Regions from separate parts of the Halobacillus trueperi genome, predicted to be linked through region 2. Evidence: riboswitches for the same ligand, from Rfam matches in the RefSeq annotation. Region 2 holds a riboswitch; the other holds the start of a gene.

Region 1 (9,135 bases), on a different contig from region 2:
CCTTTGGAATTATTACAAGAGAGACCTTACCGTTCAAACCATTATGAATACAGCAAGAGTATTCAAAAAATTTCAGACCGTTAATTTGACAAACCGTGACTTCCCCCTCCCCCTTCAGGCAAATTACAGTTATAGAAGTACATGGGGGGATGCTCGAGGCTTTGGAGGAAGACGCATTCATGAAGGCACGGATATTTTCGCTAATTACGGCGTTCCCGTTAAATCTACAACTTATGGAGTTGTAGAGATGAAAGGCTGGAATAAGTTTGGTGGTTGGCGGATTGGAATTCGGGATATTTATAACATTTACCATTATTACGCCCATTTGCATAGCTTTTCAGAAGATATTAAAGTGGGGGACATCGTACAACCTGGTGATGTAATTGGATCGGTAGGAGCTTCTGGATATGGACCTCCTGGAACATCCGGAAAATTCCCTCCACATCTTCATTACGGGATGTATCAAGATAATGGAAAAAATGAATGGTCCTTTGATCCTTACCCTTTTCTGAGGAAGTGGGAAAGGATGACAAAAAATTAAAAGCGCCGCACTTCATTGTGCGACGCTTTTCTTGTTATTTTGATTTTTTTACGGCATTCGTAATACTGGCAGCCAGGCCGCCCCATATCACGAGCATTCCGATAATCATCATTGTCACTGCACCAGCTGTCATATTAGCTTACCTCCTTTTTTACCTCTTCAACGGCTTTTGAATCCCAACGCTTCAATGTCATCAAGAAGCCGAAGACAATGGCGAAGGCTGCCACGAACCAGCCGCCGAATAAAATAAATCCATCCGCATATCCTTCGTAGTTCCCTGTTTCTGTATCGAACTCTTTAAGAAGGTTCTTCTTGAATAAGCCAAACATCATAAATCCAAGAACAATTGGTGTGATGATACCAAGACAGACCTTCCACCATCCACCAAGGCGGAGATCAGAAATACCGTTCGCATGAGTTTGGAAGTCATTGAGGTTACGTAAGAACCAAGCAATAACCACGACTTCAACAAGGCCGACGAACGCCACTCCGAATTGGTTAATGAAGTAATCAGCAGCATCAAGGAGATAAAGTCCCCCTTGTGTCGCGAAAAGCAAGGAAATAACAGCTGCAAGTCCACCACCAAGTCCTACAGCAGCTTTTCTTGAAAGTCCAAATTTTTCGCTCAGAGCAGCTACGTATGTTTCTGAAATAGAGATTAACGAAGATAGTCCGGCTAATACTAATGATGCGAAGAATAGGAAACCGAATAATCCATTCAGTGCAGGGAATTCATTGATGATTTGCGGGAATACCACAAACGCAAGTCCTACCCCGCCACTAACGACTTCACTCACGGGTACGCCGCTCTGGGAAGCCATAAATCCTAATGCACCAAACACTCCTATACCAGCTAATAGTTCAAAGCTTGAATTACCGAAGCCAGCAATGAACGCATTGTTCGTTAAGTCCGATTTCTTCGGTAGGTAACTGGAGTACGTAATCATAATCGCAAAGGCGATCGATAAACTGAAGAAAATTTGACCATAGGCCGCTACCCACACGGAACTATTAGCAATTGCACTAAAGTCTGGAGCAAAGAAAGTCTGAAGACCTTCTGCCGCCCCCGGAAGAGTGATCGCCCGGATGACAATAATTATGAAAAGGACAACCAATGTAGGGATAAAGATTTTGTTTGCCGCTTCAATCCCTTTTTTGACTCCTTTGAAAAGGACCCCAAGAGTAATCAACCAAACGATAAGAAGTGGAATAAGAACACCAGGTACAAGGCTTCCTGTCTGACCAGGATCTACGGATAATTGCAAATAATCGCTAAACAAAAAGCCTTCTGTGTCATCACCCCATGAAAGGTTGAATGCAAAGAAACTGTATGAAATTGCCCAGGCAATAATGACGGCATAATATGTTGAAATAACAAATGATACAAGTACTGCCCACCAGCCAAGCCATTCTGTTTTACGGTTCATTCTGAAGAATGAAAGTGGTGCTGACCCTCTAAATTTGTGGCCGATGGTGAATTCCATAACAAGTAGCGGAATACCCGCTGTTAACAGAGCAAATAAATAAGGAATGAAAAATGCCCCACCACCATTTTCATAAGCTACTGCCGGGAAACGCCAGATGTTACCTAAACCGATGGCTGAACCGACGGCTGCCAGTATGAAACCGGCTCGTGTTCCCCATTGTGCACGATTTTCCATGCGAAAGACCTCCCTGAGTTAAACATCCTAAAAAAGATGTTTTTTAATTTTTATTTTTCTGATTATTCTGCTTTAAATTATAACTAGCAATGCACAGCTTGTCAAAATAATTTTTAAATTTTCAGAAATTGGAAGGGGAGTTAAAAGCCTTGAGTAAAATGTACTACCATAATATGGATTAATATGTTTTTATCATACACGATATATACTATATGGCAGGACTTTGTAAGTCACGAAACTGAGTCTTCAACAATCAGCCTATGTAAAGAATTTTTGAATGGGGAGATGATGACAAAAAAAGAGAGTATGGATTTGCACGTTCCATACTCTCCCACAAAGTATTCCTTTTTATTTTACTCCGTTGGCTGCCGATTAAACTTGTGAATAATGAACGCTACAAATGTGACAATAATCAACGTCATCAACAATGGCAGCCACACTCCACCAGACAAGCCTAAGATAACATAACCGATGGAAGCAGCTCCTGCAGCGATAAGGGCATAAGGGAGCTGTGTGAGTACGTGATCAATGTGGTTCGATCCTGCCCCTGTCGAGGAAAGAATTGTCGTATCGGATATCGGTGAACAGTGGTCACCAAACACAGATCCAGCGAGTACTGCTGACAGTGCCGGCAAAATCAGTGTAGGGTCGGATACTGCCGCGATTTCTCCTGCAATCGGAAGCATAATTCCGAATGTTCCCCAAGATGTACCTGTTGATAATGCCATGAAGCCAGACAATAAGAAAATAATCAAAGGCAGATAGGCAAGGTTGATATCTGCTTGAGTAAATTGCTGGGCTAAATATTCACCAGTTTGAAGCTGGCCGATAATATCACCGATCATCCAGGCAAAAACCAAGATGTAAATCGCTGGTAACATGGCTTTCATCCCTTGACCAAAGACGAGAGAAATTCCTGATTTAGGTTTTGGTTGACTGATATACAGCACAAGCGCAACAACAACAGAAACGACTCCACCTGTGAACAATGAGATATTCACATTTGTGTTTGCAAAGATGGAGAGAAGATCGACACTGCCTTCTGTGTTGCGCATTCCTGTGATGACCATTGTTAACACAGTTCCGACAACAAGAGCAAAGATAGGCCAAATCAGATGAGAGATCTTCCCATGGTTATGCTCCTTGAATTCATCATTCAAATCACCAGGAACGTCCCTTTTTTCAGGGTTGTTCAATTCTCCTGTTTCAATGGCTCGTTTCTCATGAACTTTCATCGGACCAAGATCCAATCTTAAGTAAATCGTCAAGAATACGAGCAATAACGCCGCAAACACATAGAGATTTGCTGGAATCATTAACACAAATGCTTCAAAAGCTTGATACTGTGTGATTTCATTCGCAGCCAGGATACTTCCGATCGTTCCAATAATATAAGCTCCCCAGCTGGAAATAGGTGAAATAACAGTAATCGGAGCCGATGTGGAATCGATATAATACGCCAATTTTGCCCGGGATACTTTATATCGATCGGTTACAGGGCGCGCTACTTGTCCTACAGCCAGTGCATTGAAGTAATCATCAATAAAGATGATGATTCCCAAAAGCGCCGGAACAAGTGTTGCCCCTTTTCTCGTGCGAATACGTTCGACAGCCCAACGACCAAACGCACGACTTCCTCCTGATGCTGTCATGAAGGCAGTGGTAATTCCTAATAAGAATAGAAATGATAACAAATAAATGTTGCCCATATTCAGTGCGCCTTCACTGACGAAGATGTTTGCGAAAATCGACCAGATTAACGCTAGTCCTCCGCCAATATCCATTTGTGTGAGCAGGAATGCTCCTACGATGATCCCAATCCCTAAGGATAGGATGACTTTCCTTGTCAGCAGAACAAGGATTAACATTAATACTGCTGGAATTAAAGAATAGATGGTTCCTTCCATGATGTTTCCCCTCCGTAAATCTTGATGTAACGGGATTGGAAGGCTACTGCGGATAAAAATGAGGAATAAAAAAAGACAATGATAGAAAATAACCTACCATCGCCTTTGTAAGTGGCAATTTGATTATCCTCCATTTCGATCAGTAGCGCCCCATGCACCCAAAAGCATGCATGACAGTGTATCTCTTGTTCAGATATACACCAGCGTCTTATAGTTTGACGAACTACAAAACACTTCGGCAAACATCCCCTTCCATCAATCATCGTCGCTTGTCTCGCTCCAATTGATTACTGATGGTGTTTGCACCTCTACCTCACCGATCTGATAAGGTCACGCATATTCAATTCTCAGTAATTTTAACAATTCCAAGCATTTATTGCAAGGGTTCCATTGGATAGGAAAATGATGGATCCCCTTCCCCTCCCATACCACCATAAAAATTAGGAACTTTACCTAGGATGGTAGCTTGATCAATAGGAATATTATTCGTTACGACAGTTGTTTCTGTAGAAAATGGAATAACAATCCGGACATTCACTTCAAAATGAATCGTCAATTCAAATAAAGCAGCGTTAATCCCATATTCCGTCATCTTGATATCGACTTCTGATTGAACGTCTCCAATCACTCTAAGTTGAACAGGAACTTTTGGCCCAAGGTTCGCTAGTAAACTGTTGTTTGTTGCTACCCCAATAGGAAGTTCAATAAGTGTTGCTGGTTGTTCTCCTAATTCCTCCTGTGTGCGATCGGGATCAATATTCGGCTCCAAAGAAGTATCCTCCATCGGAAGCTCGCCAAGCTCCATCCTTTTTAAAAAGTTCTGAACACGTATGGTCGTATCACGAAGTGCGCGGTTAACAACTACAGAGTTCCATCCCATATAAACAATATTTCCTTGGTTATCTTTTTCCATATTCACAAGGTCATTAAATTGTAGATCTTCTGCGATCGTTTTACTGACTGCTTCATTAATGGCATCCCTAGCCAGCTGTTGAGCTTTTGTTTCAGCAATTTCAACGAGCGCCGGAGTCACACCTCGGTTAATGAACCAAAGGCTTAACGCTGTGAAAAGGGCGAAAAACAGCAGACTAAGCACAATCCTTTTTCCGATCGTGGAACCAGTAGTCGCACTCTTTTTTGGCATAGAACAACCCTCCTCATCTATCTATATGAAAGAAAAGAAGGGTTTAAGCATCAACTTACCGATGTCAGATGACAATTCTTGATCAGGATATTCAATTCTTTGGACAAGTCGATGTCTCTTCCTCTTGTACCATCTCTTTTTATTTCCCTTACTATGGGACGATCGCTTCACGTCCATCTTCTATATACACATAAGTAATATCAAAGCTTTTTAACCGTTCAATGATCCGCGGTGTAAAAGCTACACCTTGTTGGAGGAGCGCTTGACCGCTTTCATTGTATATGGTTTTAGCTAATACAGCTCCGGGTACTAGAGAATTTGTTGCAACGACTCTCATAATAAACTCCTTACAATCCGTTATGTAAGAGAGCTACCTACAAAGGTAGCTCCCAGTGTTATGACTTAAGTGCTTCAGATAAAAGGTCTCGCAATAGTTCCGGCATAAAATATTTCTTTGTCTTGGAATAGGCGATTTCAGGAAAGAATCGGCCAAACGTAAATGTGTCCGCTGTAGCAAACCGATACGTACGATCATAATCAATCGGTTCACCAGCAAAAGTGACATGCTTTACATGTTCTTCTCCATCATCATCCATTTCTATGTCAATACCTGCAAAAACCATCTTCCCAATCACTTCACCTCTAAAGCCAAAGCCTTTCAGCCTTATTTCCGTAAGTTCTTTCGTATGAGCAGCTCGTATCACTTCCATCAGCTCATCCCCTCTCAATTCCACAAGACAGGGGTTCATCGGGTGTGGACAAATGCGATGAATATCTTCATAAGTAATTTCCCCAGCGGATAAATGGTCGAGGAGCACACCTGCATTTAACATCGCTATATCCGCCGATGTCCATAAGCGTAATTGTTCAGTCAAGCGGTTCATAAGCGGGGTGTCATGAAACCATGCAATGTGCAGAGGTTCCCGGAGATAAGCTACGGGAGTGCCTAGTTCATGAACAGCTTTAGAACGAATCTCTTTGACTTTTTTTGTGACTCCATCATCTTTTTTCAGTTGTTCCGTTGGTATGGCATAGGCCTCTTTCTTCTCTAGATGGCGCGTATCGATGTTCCATTCCACAGCAACTTCACCGAGATGCGTCCCGTGTTTACCTGCTGCTGTCAACAAGGCACCATCAATATATTCACCATTCTTAAAAAGGTGGTGCGTGTGGCCCCCGATAATAATATCAATGTCTGAATAACGCCTCGCGATTTCTTCGTCTTCATTAATACCAAGGTGTGATAGTAAGATAATGATATCCGCTTGATTTCTCAACTCTTCAATTATCCCATCCAATATATCGAATGGCGAGAGCACATCCCACCCTAATTGCTGGTAAAACGCTTGAAATGGTGCAGTCAAACCTAATACGCCGATTTTCGTCCCATATTTGGACTCAAGAATGTGGTAGGGCTTTAACCAAGCAGGTGAAGAGGAGCTCTTACAATCCAAATTGGCACAAACGACACGAAAAGTTGCATGATCGTATAAGGAGTGAAGATCTTCACTCGCTAAAGTAATGCCTTCATTGTTGCCGATCGTTGCTACATCATATCCAGCTTCATTTAATAACTCAACATTGCCCTTCCCCATCAAGCCCTCAGCGATCGGATGAAAACGATCGACATGGTCTCCATTATCAAAAAGCCAGTACTCTTCCCCTTTTTTCTCGTGTTTCTTTTTCTTTTCGTTAAAATACCCGACGATTTGTGGCCAATTTTCAAAGTGACTGTGCAGATCGCTTGTATAATAAAAGTATAATTTTTCCTTCATCATCAGTCTCCTCACCCTAAACCTTGCCAAATTAAACGTATGCCAATCAATACGAGCAGTACCCTCAGAAATCTCTCCACGACTTGTCCATCAAGGCGTCGATTGACCCATGCTCCAAGTGTTCCTCCTAAGTAGGCTCCTGGAATAAACCAGAGCGTATGACTCCAATCCACATGCCCTAAAAGAACATGGGTCGCAGAGCTTGTTATGCTTGCAAAAAAAATCATAAACATAGAAGTCGCTGTTGCAATATGAGGGGGGATGTTCAATAGTAAAATCATAGCTGGGACCATTAAAGATCCTCCACCTATGCCTAATAAACCAGATAACATTCCTACGCAAAACGATAAGATAAACCCAACCCAAAAAGGCATCCGGTACTTATACACTTTCCCGTCCACTGTTTTCTCTCTAGACATACCTGTTTTAAATAAGGAATGACCTGATGGTCTCCGCGGAATGAAAAACAGTAAAGAAACCGCAATCATAACAATTCCAAAGAAAAGAGAGAAACCATCCGTTTCAAAAAATTGATTCAGCCAAGAGCCTAAAATGCCTCCCGGAATGCTGCCAATCAAAAAAACTAGTCCAATTCCTGTATCCACACGGTTGTGCTTCATGTACGAGATGGCTGAAGACATCCCTGTAAAAATCATCACAACTAAAGAAATCCCCACGATTGCCTGGGGGTTTACCCAATCGAAGGAAGCAAAATGATCACCTAAAAACAGGAGAACAGGAACTAAAATAACGCCTCCTCCAAGGCCTGCCACACTACCGACTAGGGCTGTGATTAAACCGATCAAAAACATAACCAAAAACATATCGAATCTTCCTTAACTCTTAATAGATAATATTATAGTATCATGTTTTGTATTCATAAAACATCTTGCCTGGAATGGAGGATCAAACAAGAGCAACAAAATAGGCGCTGTTAAACTCACATAAGCTCCCGATCGTGGAAGACTCAGTTTCGAGAATTTTGTTGAGTGGATGGGGGCTGCGGAGAATAGCTCGCTTTCCGCGGGAGCGCGGTGAGCCTCCTCGGACTGCGTCCTGTGAGGTCTCACCATGCACTTTTTTCCCGCAGGAGTCTCGCCATTCCCCTCCGCCCCTTTCATATAAGGATCTCGAAACCACTACCACAAATAACAAAGTTCCCAATCTCTGTCGAAATGCAGAACTCTATGGCCTCCCCATTGAAATGCTGTTCCAGCGTGCTTTATGACTCCTGGACAAGGAAGTTGGAAGACGCTTCTTCTAAGTATAGTGGGTTCGTTTTTCACACTCATCTAATGGGGTGGTTGGGAAGCTGCGAGACTCCCGTGGGAGAAAGGAGATAGGCGAGATCCCGGAGGACGCAGTCCGAGGAAGCTCGGCACTCCCCCACAGGAAAGCGAGTAGCTTCCCAGCCACCCCTGACGCCAAACAGGGCAACGAACCCCGGGAACACCGGCCCACGATGAAAAAGCCGTGCAGATGATATCTGCACGGCTTTATTCCTTTTATTAACCGATGGAACCTTCCATTTCAAATTTGATTAGACGGTTCATTTCCACGGCATACTCCATTGGGAGCTCTTTTGTGAACGGCTCAATGAAGCCCATCACGATCATTTCTGTAGCTTCTTCTTCAGAAATACCGCGGCTCATCAAGTAGAACAACTGCTCTTCTGACACTTTAGAAACTTTCGCTTCGTGTTCAAGAGAGATGTTCTCATTCATGATTTCATTGTAAGGAATCGTATCGGATGTGGACTCATTATCCATGATGAGCGTATCACACTCAACATTGGAACGAGCACCTTCGGCTTTTCGACCGAATTGAACAATTCCTCGATACGTTACTTTACCACCATGTTTAGAGATGGATTTAGAAACGATCGTAGAAGAAGTGTTCGGTGCCAAGTGGTGCATTTTAGCACCGGCATCCTGATGCTGTCCTTTACCAGCTAGAGCGATGGAAAGCGTCATACCACGCGCTCCTTCACCTTTAAGAAGCACAGCAGGATACTTCATCGTCAATTTGGAACCAAGGTTTCCGTCGACCCATTCCATTGTAGCATTGGACTCTGCAACGGCACGTTTTGTTACAAGGTTGTACACGT
Region 2 (9,135 bases):
TGGAAGCGAGCGAAATGAGCCCCATCACCCGTCCTAGCATCTTCTCATCAATTAAACTCTGAATGGCAGCAATGAATGGAATGTTTGATCCCGATAAGGCGAAACCAAAGATTCCAAGACATAATATACTCATCCAAAGTTCTGTCGTGAAGCTAAGGCATGTAAACGCTATCCCTGAGATAACGAGCGCGATGATGCCAATTTTCCCGCGGTTCTTTTTCACATTCAACACACCAACCACAATCGAACCAAGCAGCATCCCCACAGCCAAACCTGCTTCAAGAAAGCTGAAATCCATTGCGGTCCCTTCCAGAACGGTCTTCACAAATAACGGAAGCCCCATCGTTAAAGGTCCGACTAAAAAGAGGTTCATAAAAATCGTCGTTAAAACGACAAGCGAAATGACGCGGGAATTTTTTACGTAGAGCAGTCCTTCCTTAAAATCATCCCAAAACCTTTTCTGTTCCTCCGACCCTTCTTTCACTCTGGGTACACGCATGAAGAAAATCAAAGCACTTGCCACAATAAGCATGACCGCTGTTGTTGCAAACACAATTTCATAGTTTCCAAAGGCAATGATGACCCCGGCAAGCATAGGAGCGAGGATGAACGAAGTCTGGTTGGTCATCTGGATAATCGAATTCCCTCTTGTCAGATTGTCTTTATGAATGATTGAAGGAATGACGGCACTTTCCGCTGCCCAGAAAAAAGCATCCAAAATACCGAAGAAAAGGGCAAAAGTCACAAATGTCCATAACGTAATTCCACCGAAAATAAACCAGACGACAAGGCCGACGAGAAGCAGCCCACGAATAAAATCAGACAAGAACATGATCTTCGCCTTATCAAAGCGATCCGCCACCGTTCCACTGATAATCATAAAAAGCACCCGTGGAATACTAACAGCGATATACAAAATGCCAAGTGAGGCCTCTAAACCTAAGACATTGACCACATACCAGCTTTGCGAAAAAAGAAAAAATGAAATGCCAAAACTTGATAAAAGTGCCGCTCCCCAAAGCAGCAAAAAGTTTCGATTCTTGAATATGGAGGGAATCTCTCTCAGTTCCGTTTCTGACTGTTGCAACGCTATTTCATTGACTGCCATATGAACCACACCTTCGTTTATTATTGGTTGATTCCATTGTATAAAAGGTCGATGCCAGCAACGATATGCCACAGAATGATTCTCCATCCGTCTCGAGACTGATATTTCCCCACCTATGTAAAAAGAGGTTTGCCCTTTGCAAACCTCTCGGATGGTCAGCCCCCCATGTATTGACTGCGGCAACGATTAATACAATTGAAATACGCTTGGTCATTAGATCCAAACTGTGCGGCACAATTGTTGATACAAGCCCGGTACAGATCGTGTTGGCTTTGTCCTGGTGGTGTAAATGGTCCCCCCCAAGAACCTCCGGGTTGGAAACCACCATTGTACCCGGGCGGCAGACCACCAGGGCCTACCCACTGACCTGGAACGGAAGGTTGCGGTTGCCAACTCCCACCGCCTGGACCTCCCCACGGAAACGGCTGCTGCCACTGCCCGCCAGTACCGCCTCCCCAAGTGCCTGGAGGGAATAATCCTCCAAAACCTCCTCCAGCTCCCGGGTTAAACATCCCACCACCGCCGAACACGATCCGATCCTGATTCCCGTTATTATAATAACTTGGATATTGATTCATCCGATCCGTCCCTTCTAAAAAACTCATACACCATATACTAAGAACCCCACCCCCAAATCGTGCCTATCCCCACCATTTCTCTTCATTTAAGAATTGAGACCCCTTAATGCTTCCGCCTGAGAGTGAGGAGGCTCAGCGCCCGCCTCATGGAAAGCAATCGGAGCGCCTGAAATCGCACAAAAGTCTCGAAATCAAGTCTTCAAGAATTCTGCCAGATTAAAAATGGATTCCCCACATTGGAAGTTGCTACAGAGCGCTTGGTAACACTCTGGCATGGATAGTGGAAGACACCCATCCTCGGCAAAGGGGTTCGTTTTTCAGTCTCATGGAATGGGGTGGTTGGGAAGCTGCGAGACTCCCGTGGGAGAAGGAGATAGGCGAGATCCCGCAGGACGAATTCCGAGAAAGCTCGGCGCTCCCCCACAGGAAAGTGTTCAAATGCGGAATCGACCTGGGAGACACGGCTGGCGCTCAACTCAGCAACGAACCCCAAAACATCTCGAAATCGAGGCTTACACAATCCTGCCAGATTGCTTAAGATAAGAATCTCAGAAGTTTTGTCGAATTGTTGGTTCCCTTGTCTTTCCACTTGTAAGATTGGTACTTTTTTGATAATCTTTTACTAACTAAATATTTTCTTATTTCAAATGATTTTGAAGTAAGGATAGAGGTGCAATGACATGAGTACACTTATCGGAGGAGAATGAGCTCCTGAGATGAAAGTGGAAAGGGGAAATTGCCGAAGCGAAAGGGATCTCATCTCCCTGATGCTGGTTCTGCTGCTGAATAAGTACAGGACTGTCATATAGGAAACTATATGGAGGGCTATCTTACGCAGGAACGGCTAAAAGTTTCTACGGCAGCAGCGAAGCCCTCGTTGCTGCCGTTTTTATTTTGACTGCCGTAGCCCTCACAACCTCGAACGTATTCAAAATTCTAAACAAAGGTGTGAGGTTATGAATTTCGGCCAAGTATTAACAGCGATGGTGACCCCTTTTGACAGCGAAGAAAACATTGATTTTGATGCAACGCGAGCGTTAGTCAACCACTTGATCGAAAACGGTTCGGATGGCCTTGTCATTGCAGGGACAACAGGTGAATCACCGACATTGTCGACAGAAGAGAAAGTGAGCCTCTTCAAATTCGTTGTTGAAGTAGTGGACGGAAGAGTTCCTGTTATTGCAGGTACCGGATCCAACAATACGAGAGCGTCCATCCGTTTGACTGAAAAAGCTGAGGAAATCGGTGTCGACGCCGTCATGCTCGTGACTCCTTATTACAATAAACCAACCCAAGAAGGTCTTTACCAGCACTTCTCTACGATTGCCCAATCCACATCGCTTCCCGTGATGCTTTACAACATCCCAGGCAGAAGCGTCATCAACATGGAGCCGGCGACCGTCATTCGCTTATCCCAGATTAAAAATATCGTTTCAATCAAGGAAGCAAGCGGCGATCTAGATGCGGCGACGGAAATCATCCGTGAAACGTCCGATGATTTTTCTGTTTACAGTGGCGAGGACTCCAATACGCTTCCATTCGTCTCGATTGGAGGTACAGGAATCGTGTCCGTTTCCTCCCATGTGATCGGAAATGAAATGCAGCAGATGATTCAAAGTTTCCGCGAAGGTGATTTTGCTTATGCCGCCCGCCTTCACCAAAAGCTTTTACCTGTTATGCATGCCATCTTCTCGGCACCAAGTCCGTCCCCTGTGAAAGCGGCACTGAATGCCAAAGGTGTGGAGGCCGGTGGTGTCCGCCTTCCCCTTCTGCCACTTTCAGAAGAGGAAGAAAAGCATGTGCTCAGTGAACTTGAAAAAGTACAACCGAAAGAAGCCTTTACTGTTTCGTAAGAAAAACCGCCCGGCATGGGCGGTTTTTTTCATTTCTTGTGAACAATCTCATCGACGATTCCGTATTCCTTCGCCTCTTCTGCACTCATAAAATAATCCCGGTCGGTATCTTCTGCCACCTTTTCCACAGGCTGCCCGGTGCGCTCGGAGATGATTTCATTAATATGCTGCCTCAGTTTGATGATTCGTTTCGCTGAAATTTCAATATCAGCTGCCTGCCCGCGAGCTCCCCCGAGCGGTTGGTGAATCATAATTTCACTATTCGGCAGCGCATACCGCTTCCCTTTTGCACCTGCCAATAAAAGCATAGCTCCAAAAGACGCCGCCATTCCTGTACAAATCGTGCGCACATCAGGCTGGATATACTGCATCGTATCCAGAATCGAAAATCCAGCAGTCGTCGAACCCCCTGGACTGTTGATATACAAAGAAATATCCTTTCCCGGGTCATCCGCTGCAAGATATAAAAGCTGGGCGACAATGCTGTTGGCCATGTGATCATTAATTTCTTCACTTACCATCACGATTCGGTCTTTTAAAAGCCGGGAGTAGATGTCGTAGGACCTCTCCCCTCTGCTTGTTTGTTCAATGACATAAGGTATTGTATTCATCAGATTTTCCCTCCTTTATGCTGCTAAAGAGAGGACGTTTAAAGGTGAATCTGGTCGCTGATTTCTGGAAGCAGGTTTGAGGAGAATCGGGATTTTTTCTATCAGTACCGTTGGATCCTGAATGGTGAGCGTTCTGACCAATGTTTGGTAGAGAAGGTCATCTTCTGAGCGGGTACGCATCACTTGAAGCCTTTCCGCTTCGGGATACCTGTGCAGATTATCCCTCGAACGCTTCAATAACGCTTTAACTGCTGTTTCCTTCATTTGAAGCAGTTCTGCAATCTCTGCAATTTTATAATGAAAGGCTTCTTTCAAAATAAATGTAAGCAACTGCTTCACCGTCAATTTCTCTAACAGAAGCTGAACCAAGGTTTCATCGACAGTCTCTTCTTTTTTTACAAAGTCATCAACCGGCCTCTCCATCAAGGGTTCCTTTTTCTCCATGCGTTTTTGATCCACCCAAACATGGTAGGCGATTTTTTTAAGAAGAGCTGGTCTGATTTCCCCTGCATCATAGTGCTCACACGCCCTTGCAACCGACTCCTGGGCAAGGTCTTTTCCGTCCCATCCATCGCGCGTTAAGAAAAAACAATAGCGTAAAAGCTTATCATAGTCCTTCTCGATCTCCTCAAGACCAAGCTTCCCAACGGGATTACTTGTATTCAGTTCCACCTTTCACACTCCTTTCGACCTCTCACAGCTATAACGGAAAAATCCATGAAAAAGATACGGGTGTTTCTATTATTTTTATTCTATTGTGGTCGTCTAAACCCCTTTGGTTTAAAAAAGGTTAAGGTTAGCAATATTCGGTTAGAGGATAGAAAAAGGAGGGGTGCGATGTCCACTCGGAGGAACCAGAAGAAAGACATCGCCCGGTTTGTTTTTCTTCTCGTCGTCATCATCATTAGTCCTTTTCTCCATGCGACATTCGATTGGTTTGTGAGTCTTGCCATCGTTTTCTTTCTTTACTTTGTCCTGATGTTCCTGGTGAAACACTTGAACAAAAAAACAAACGAGCATTAAAAAAAAGCCTCAGGCACCAAACCTGAGGCTTCACCTTTATACTTCCACTGTCCAACCATAGCGATCTTCTTTTCTCCCCCGCTGAATCCCTGTGATTGTATCATAAAGCTCTTGCGACAAGGCGCCGATTTCGTGGTCGTTGATGACCATCTTTTTGCCAAGCCAGTTTAATTCACCAACCGGAGAAATGACGGCCGCGGTGCCTGTGCCGAAGGCTTCCTCGAGCTTGCCGTCTTCATAAGCCTGGTACAGTTCATCAATAGAAATTCGGCGCTCGTTTACAGGAACCTCCCATTTACGCAGAAGCTCTAGAATTGACGTACGCGTGATCCCTTGGAGAATGCTTCCACTCAACGCTGGAGTCACGATTTCCCCATCGATTTTGAAAAAGATGTTCATACTGCCGACTTCCTCAATGTAGCGTTTTTCCACCCCATCAAGCCATAGGACGTCGTTGTTCCCTTCTTCTGCAGCTTTCGCTTGTGCCTGGTAGCCGGATGAGTAATTGCCGGCAGTTTTCGCCATGCCTGTTCCGCCTTTGACGGCACGTGTGAATTTGTCTTCCACGTTGATCGTTACCGGCTTGATGCCACCTGAGAAATACGGGCCGACCGGTGATAAGATGATCATCAGTTTATACGATTTGGACGGAGCCACCGCAAGGTTCGGTTCTGTCGCAATAATAAATGGTCGTATGTAAAGGGACGTTCCTTCAAATGCAGGGACCCAATCTTTTTCAAGCTGGACCAATTCTTTCAAATAACCGAGTACTTCTTGTTCATCGACCGGCGGAATGCTCAAACGGTCACTCGATAAGTTCAGTCGCTCGAAGTTCTTTTCAGGACGGAAAAGAAGAACGCGGTTATCATCGGTTCGGTATGCTTTCAATCCTTCAAAAACGGTCTGTCCATAATGGAAAATCATTGCGGCAGGATCAAGCGTGAGCGGTTCATAAGGGACGATCCGCGGTTCATGCCATCCTTTATTCTCTTCATAGTCCATCACAAACATGTGATCCGTGAAGGTGCGTCCAAAAGGAATCTTTTCACTCTCTGGTTTGGCTTTTTTATGGGTTGCTTCGACGATGTTCAATGACATTTTCATGACTCCTTTTCTATGGTGGTCTTTGAATATTAGTATCCATTGTACGCCCATCCTCTTATTTTTTAAAGAGGATTTGACGGAATGGTCAAAATATTTTTACTACACTACCGCTTTTTCGTAATAAAATGCGTAAATACCTGCACTTTTGCTATACTGATAAAAGGTAAAATACGGAAAGGTGGTGTCCCCTTTGTTCAAATTGCTGTTAATTGAAGATGACCGTACCCTTTTTCAGGAGATGGAAGAACGTCTTTCGCAGTGGTCGTATAAAGTCCACGGCATCAGTGACTTCAGCCGGGTGATGGAAGTATTCACGGATGTCGATCCCCATCTTGTCATCATCGACATTCAGCTTCCGAAGTTTGACGGCTTCCACTGGTGCCGGATGATCCGTGAACATTCCAATGTCCCGATCATCTTCCTGTCATCGAGAGACCACCCGACAGACATGGTGATGTCAATGAACCTTGGTGCGGACGATTTCGTACAAAAACCGTTCCACTTTGATGTGCTGATCGCGAAAATCCAGGCGATCCTTCGTCGAGTTTATAACTACAATACCGATCAAAATGAATTGAAAACGTGGCTCGGTGCAACCATCGACTATGAACGAAACCGGGTCTCGAATGACGATAACACCGTCGACCTTACAAAAAATGAAATGCTCATCTTAAAACAGCTGATCGAGAAAAAAAGCAAAATCGTCAGCCGTGAGGAAATTATCCATTGTTTATGGGAAGACGAACGATTCGTCAGTGACAACACCCTCACGGTCAACGTCAATCGACTGCGCAAAAAGCTTGCAGAACTCGGGCTTGGTGATGCCATTGAAACGAAGGTCGGTCAAGGGTATGTCGCGAGGGACGAGTCATGATTCGGAAATTCCTGGCTGAACGAATCAGTTGGATTCTGCTGATCGTGATCCTCCAACTGCTCGCTTTGTTTATTGCGTTCGTTGATCAGACCGTACCGCTTTCTTCCATGCTCTACTACATATTGTTATCAGGACTTCTCGTCATCCTTTTCCTTTTCATTCGCTACCGCAAAGAAACCCGCTTCTATACGGAACTGGAAGAGCGGGACAACGACCTCGACTTGACGACATTCCCTGAAGCGGACAGTCCTTTTGAAGCGGTAATTGAGACAAATGTGCGTGATCAGATGGAACGGTTGATGCAGGAAGCTTCCCGTAACCAGAGTCTTCTCGAACAGGAAAAAGACGAGCTGTTATCATGGATTCATGAAGTGAAAACACCCATGACTGCAATGCGGTTGATCATCGACCGTATCGATGACTTTAAGCTGAAGTCACAGCTGACCTTCGAGTGGATGCGTATCCACCTGCTTCTTGATCAGCAGCTGCATCAGAAGCGGATTCCTTTTATCGAAAACGACCTTTATATAGAACAAGTGGAGCTTGAGCCACTGTTATTCATTGAGATCAAATCGCTACGGTCATGGTGCATGCAAAAAGGGATCGGCTTTGATATTGATCTACAAGCTGAAACCGTACTGACAGATGCGAAATGGTTCGCATTCATATGCAGACAGCTGATGACGAATGCGATTAAATACAGTGAGAAGTCGGAAATTACGATCGCAAGTACGGAAGAAGCCGGCCGCGTAAAGCTTACAATCCAGGATGAGGGACGCGGCATCGACCCGAGGGACCTCCCACGAATTTTTGAAAAAGGGTTCACTTCAACGACGGAACATCAGGATCAAGCCGCTACCGGCATGGGCCTTTACTTGACTGACCGGATCCGAAAAGCGTTGAAGATTGACATCGATGTGGAATCCGAACTCGGAAAAGGCACAACCTTCACCCTCAGCTTCCCAAAACCGAATGAATTTACGAAGCTTGGGAGCATGTGACGAAACTGTCACATGCTTCCGTCATTTTGTTAGATGAATCGAAGGAAAAAGATTTCCAGTGGTTCTACAATGAAGTCATAGAATGAAGGGGGTAACGAAATGAGTTTACTAGTCGCACGAAAGATTCATAAAAGTTACGGAAACAAGTTTATGAAACAGCACGTCTTAGAGGGCATCGACCTTTCCATCCAGCTTGGTGAGTTCGTCACGATCATGGGCGCGTCAGGATCGGGAAAAACGACGCTCCTCAATGTATTATCCTCCATCGACCGCGTCAGTCACGGGACGATTACGATCGACGGTCAGGAGATTACGAGTCAAAAAGATAAGCAGCTTGCGGAGTTTCGCAAGCATCATCTCGGCTTTATTTTTCAGGAGTACAATCTATTAGATACATTGACGGTCAAAGAGAACATCCTCCTCCCTCTATCGATTTCCAAAGTGTCCAAAAAAGAGGCCCAGGCGAAATTCGAATCGGTAGCGAAGGAACTAGGCATCGAAGACGTCCAAAATAAATACCCGAATGAGATTTCTGGTGGTCAGAAACAGCGCACCTCAGCCGCACGAGCATTCATCCACGAACCGAGCATCATTTTCGCCGATGAACCAACGGGGGCGCTCGATTCAAAATCTGCTTCCGACCTTTTAGATAAACTGAGTGATATGAACAGAAAGCGCGAGGCAACGATTGCGATGGTCACCCACGACCCTGTCGCCGCAAGCTACAGCAGCCGCGTCATCTTCATCAGAGATGGACAGATTTATACGCAGCTCAATAAAGGCGACCAGACGAGGCAGACGTTCTTGAAGGACATCATGAAGACCCAGGGTGTGCTTGGCGGTGTGCAGTATGAACATTAATCAGCTCATCTTGCGCAACTTGAAAAAGAACCTGAAAAACTACTACCTCTATGTATTTGCACTCATTTTCAGTGTCGCGTTGTATTTTTCGTTCGTCACCTTACAGTATGACCCCTCGATGA

Evidence for each region. Region 2 has a riboswitch for lysine ahead of dapA (4-hydroxy-tetrahydrodipicolinate synthase). Riboswitches for the same ligand answer to the same signal wherever they lie in the genome.
Region 1: linked by a shared signal. The riboswitch ahead of DYE48_RS04860 (Na+/H+ antiporter NhaC family protein) and the one ahead of dapA (4-hydroxy-tetrahydrodipicolinate synthase) in region 2 are both predicted to bind lysine.

The regions. Positions count from the first base shown of each region.
Region 1 is NZ_QUAE01000003.1:5,633-14,767, forward strand. Features, by position in the region: gene DYE48_RS04845 (M23 family metallopeptidase) at 1-541, shown strand, start outside; gene DYE48_RS04850 (MetS family NSS transporter small subunit) at 576-674, opposite strand; gene DYE48_RS04855 (sodium-dependent transporter) at 676-2,202, opposite strand; gene DYE48_RS04860 (Na+/H+ antiporter NhaC family protein) at 2,556-4,109, opposite strand; lysine riboswitch at 4,245-4,428, opposite strand; gene yunB (sporulation protein YunB) at 4,483-5,253, opposite strand; gene DYE48_RS04870 (hypothetical protein) at 5,405-5,590, opposite strand; gene DYE48_RS04875 (bifunctional metallophosphatase/5'-nucleotidase) at 5,649-7,028, opposite strand; gene DYE48_RS04880 (sulfite exporter TauE/SafE family protein) at 7,040-7,852, opposite strand; gene sufB (Fe-S cluster assembly protein SufB) at 8,537-9,135, opposite strand, start outside.
Region 2 is NZ_QUAE01000004.1:149,517-158,651, reverse strand. Features, by position in the region: gene DYE48_RS07335 (MFS transporter) at 1-1,108, opposite strand, end outside; gene DYE48_RS21290 (hypothetical protein) at 1,264-1,686, opposite strand; lysine riboswitch at 2,344-2,522, shown strand; gene dapA (4-hydroxy-tetrahydrodipicolinate synthase) at 2,643-3,539, shown strand; gene clpP (ATP-dependent Clp endopeptidase proteolytic subunit ClpP) at 3,569-4,150, opposite strand; gene DYE48_RS07310 (sigma factor-like helix-turn-helix DNA-binding protein) at 4,166-4,822, opposite strand; gene DYE48_RS07305 (hypothetical protein) at 4,988-5,173, shown strand; gene DYE48_RS07300 (branched-chain amino acid aminotransferase) at 5,210-6,277, opposite strand; gene DYE48_RS07295 (response regulator transcription factor) at 6,468-7,151, shown strand; gene DYE48_RS07290 (sensor histidine kinase) at 7,148-8,152, shown strand; gene DYE48_RS07285 (ABC transporter ATP-binding protein) at 8,252-9,013, shown strand; gene DYE48_RS07280 (ABC transporter permease) at 9,003-9,135, shown strand, end outside.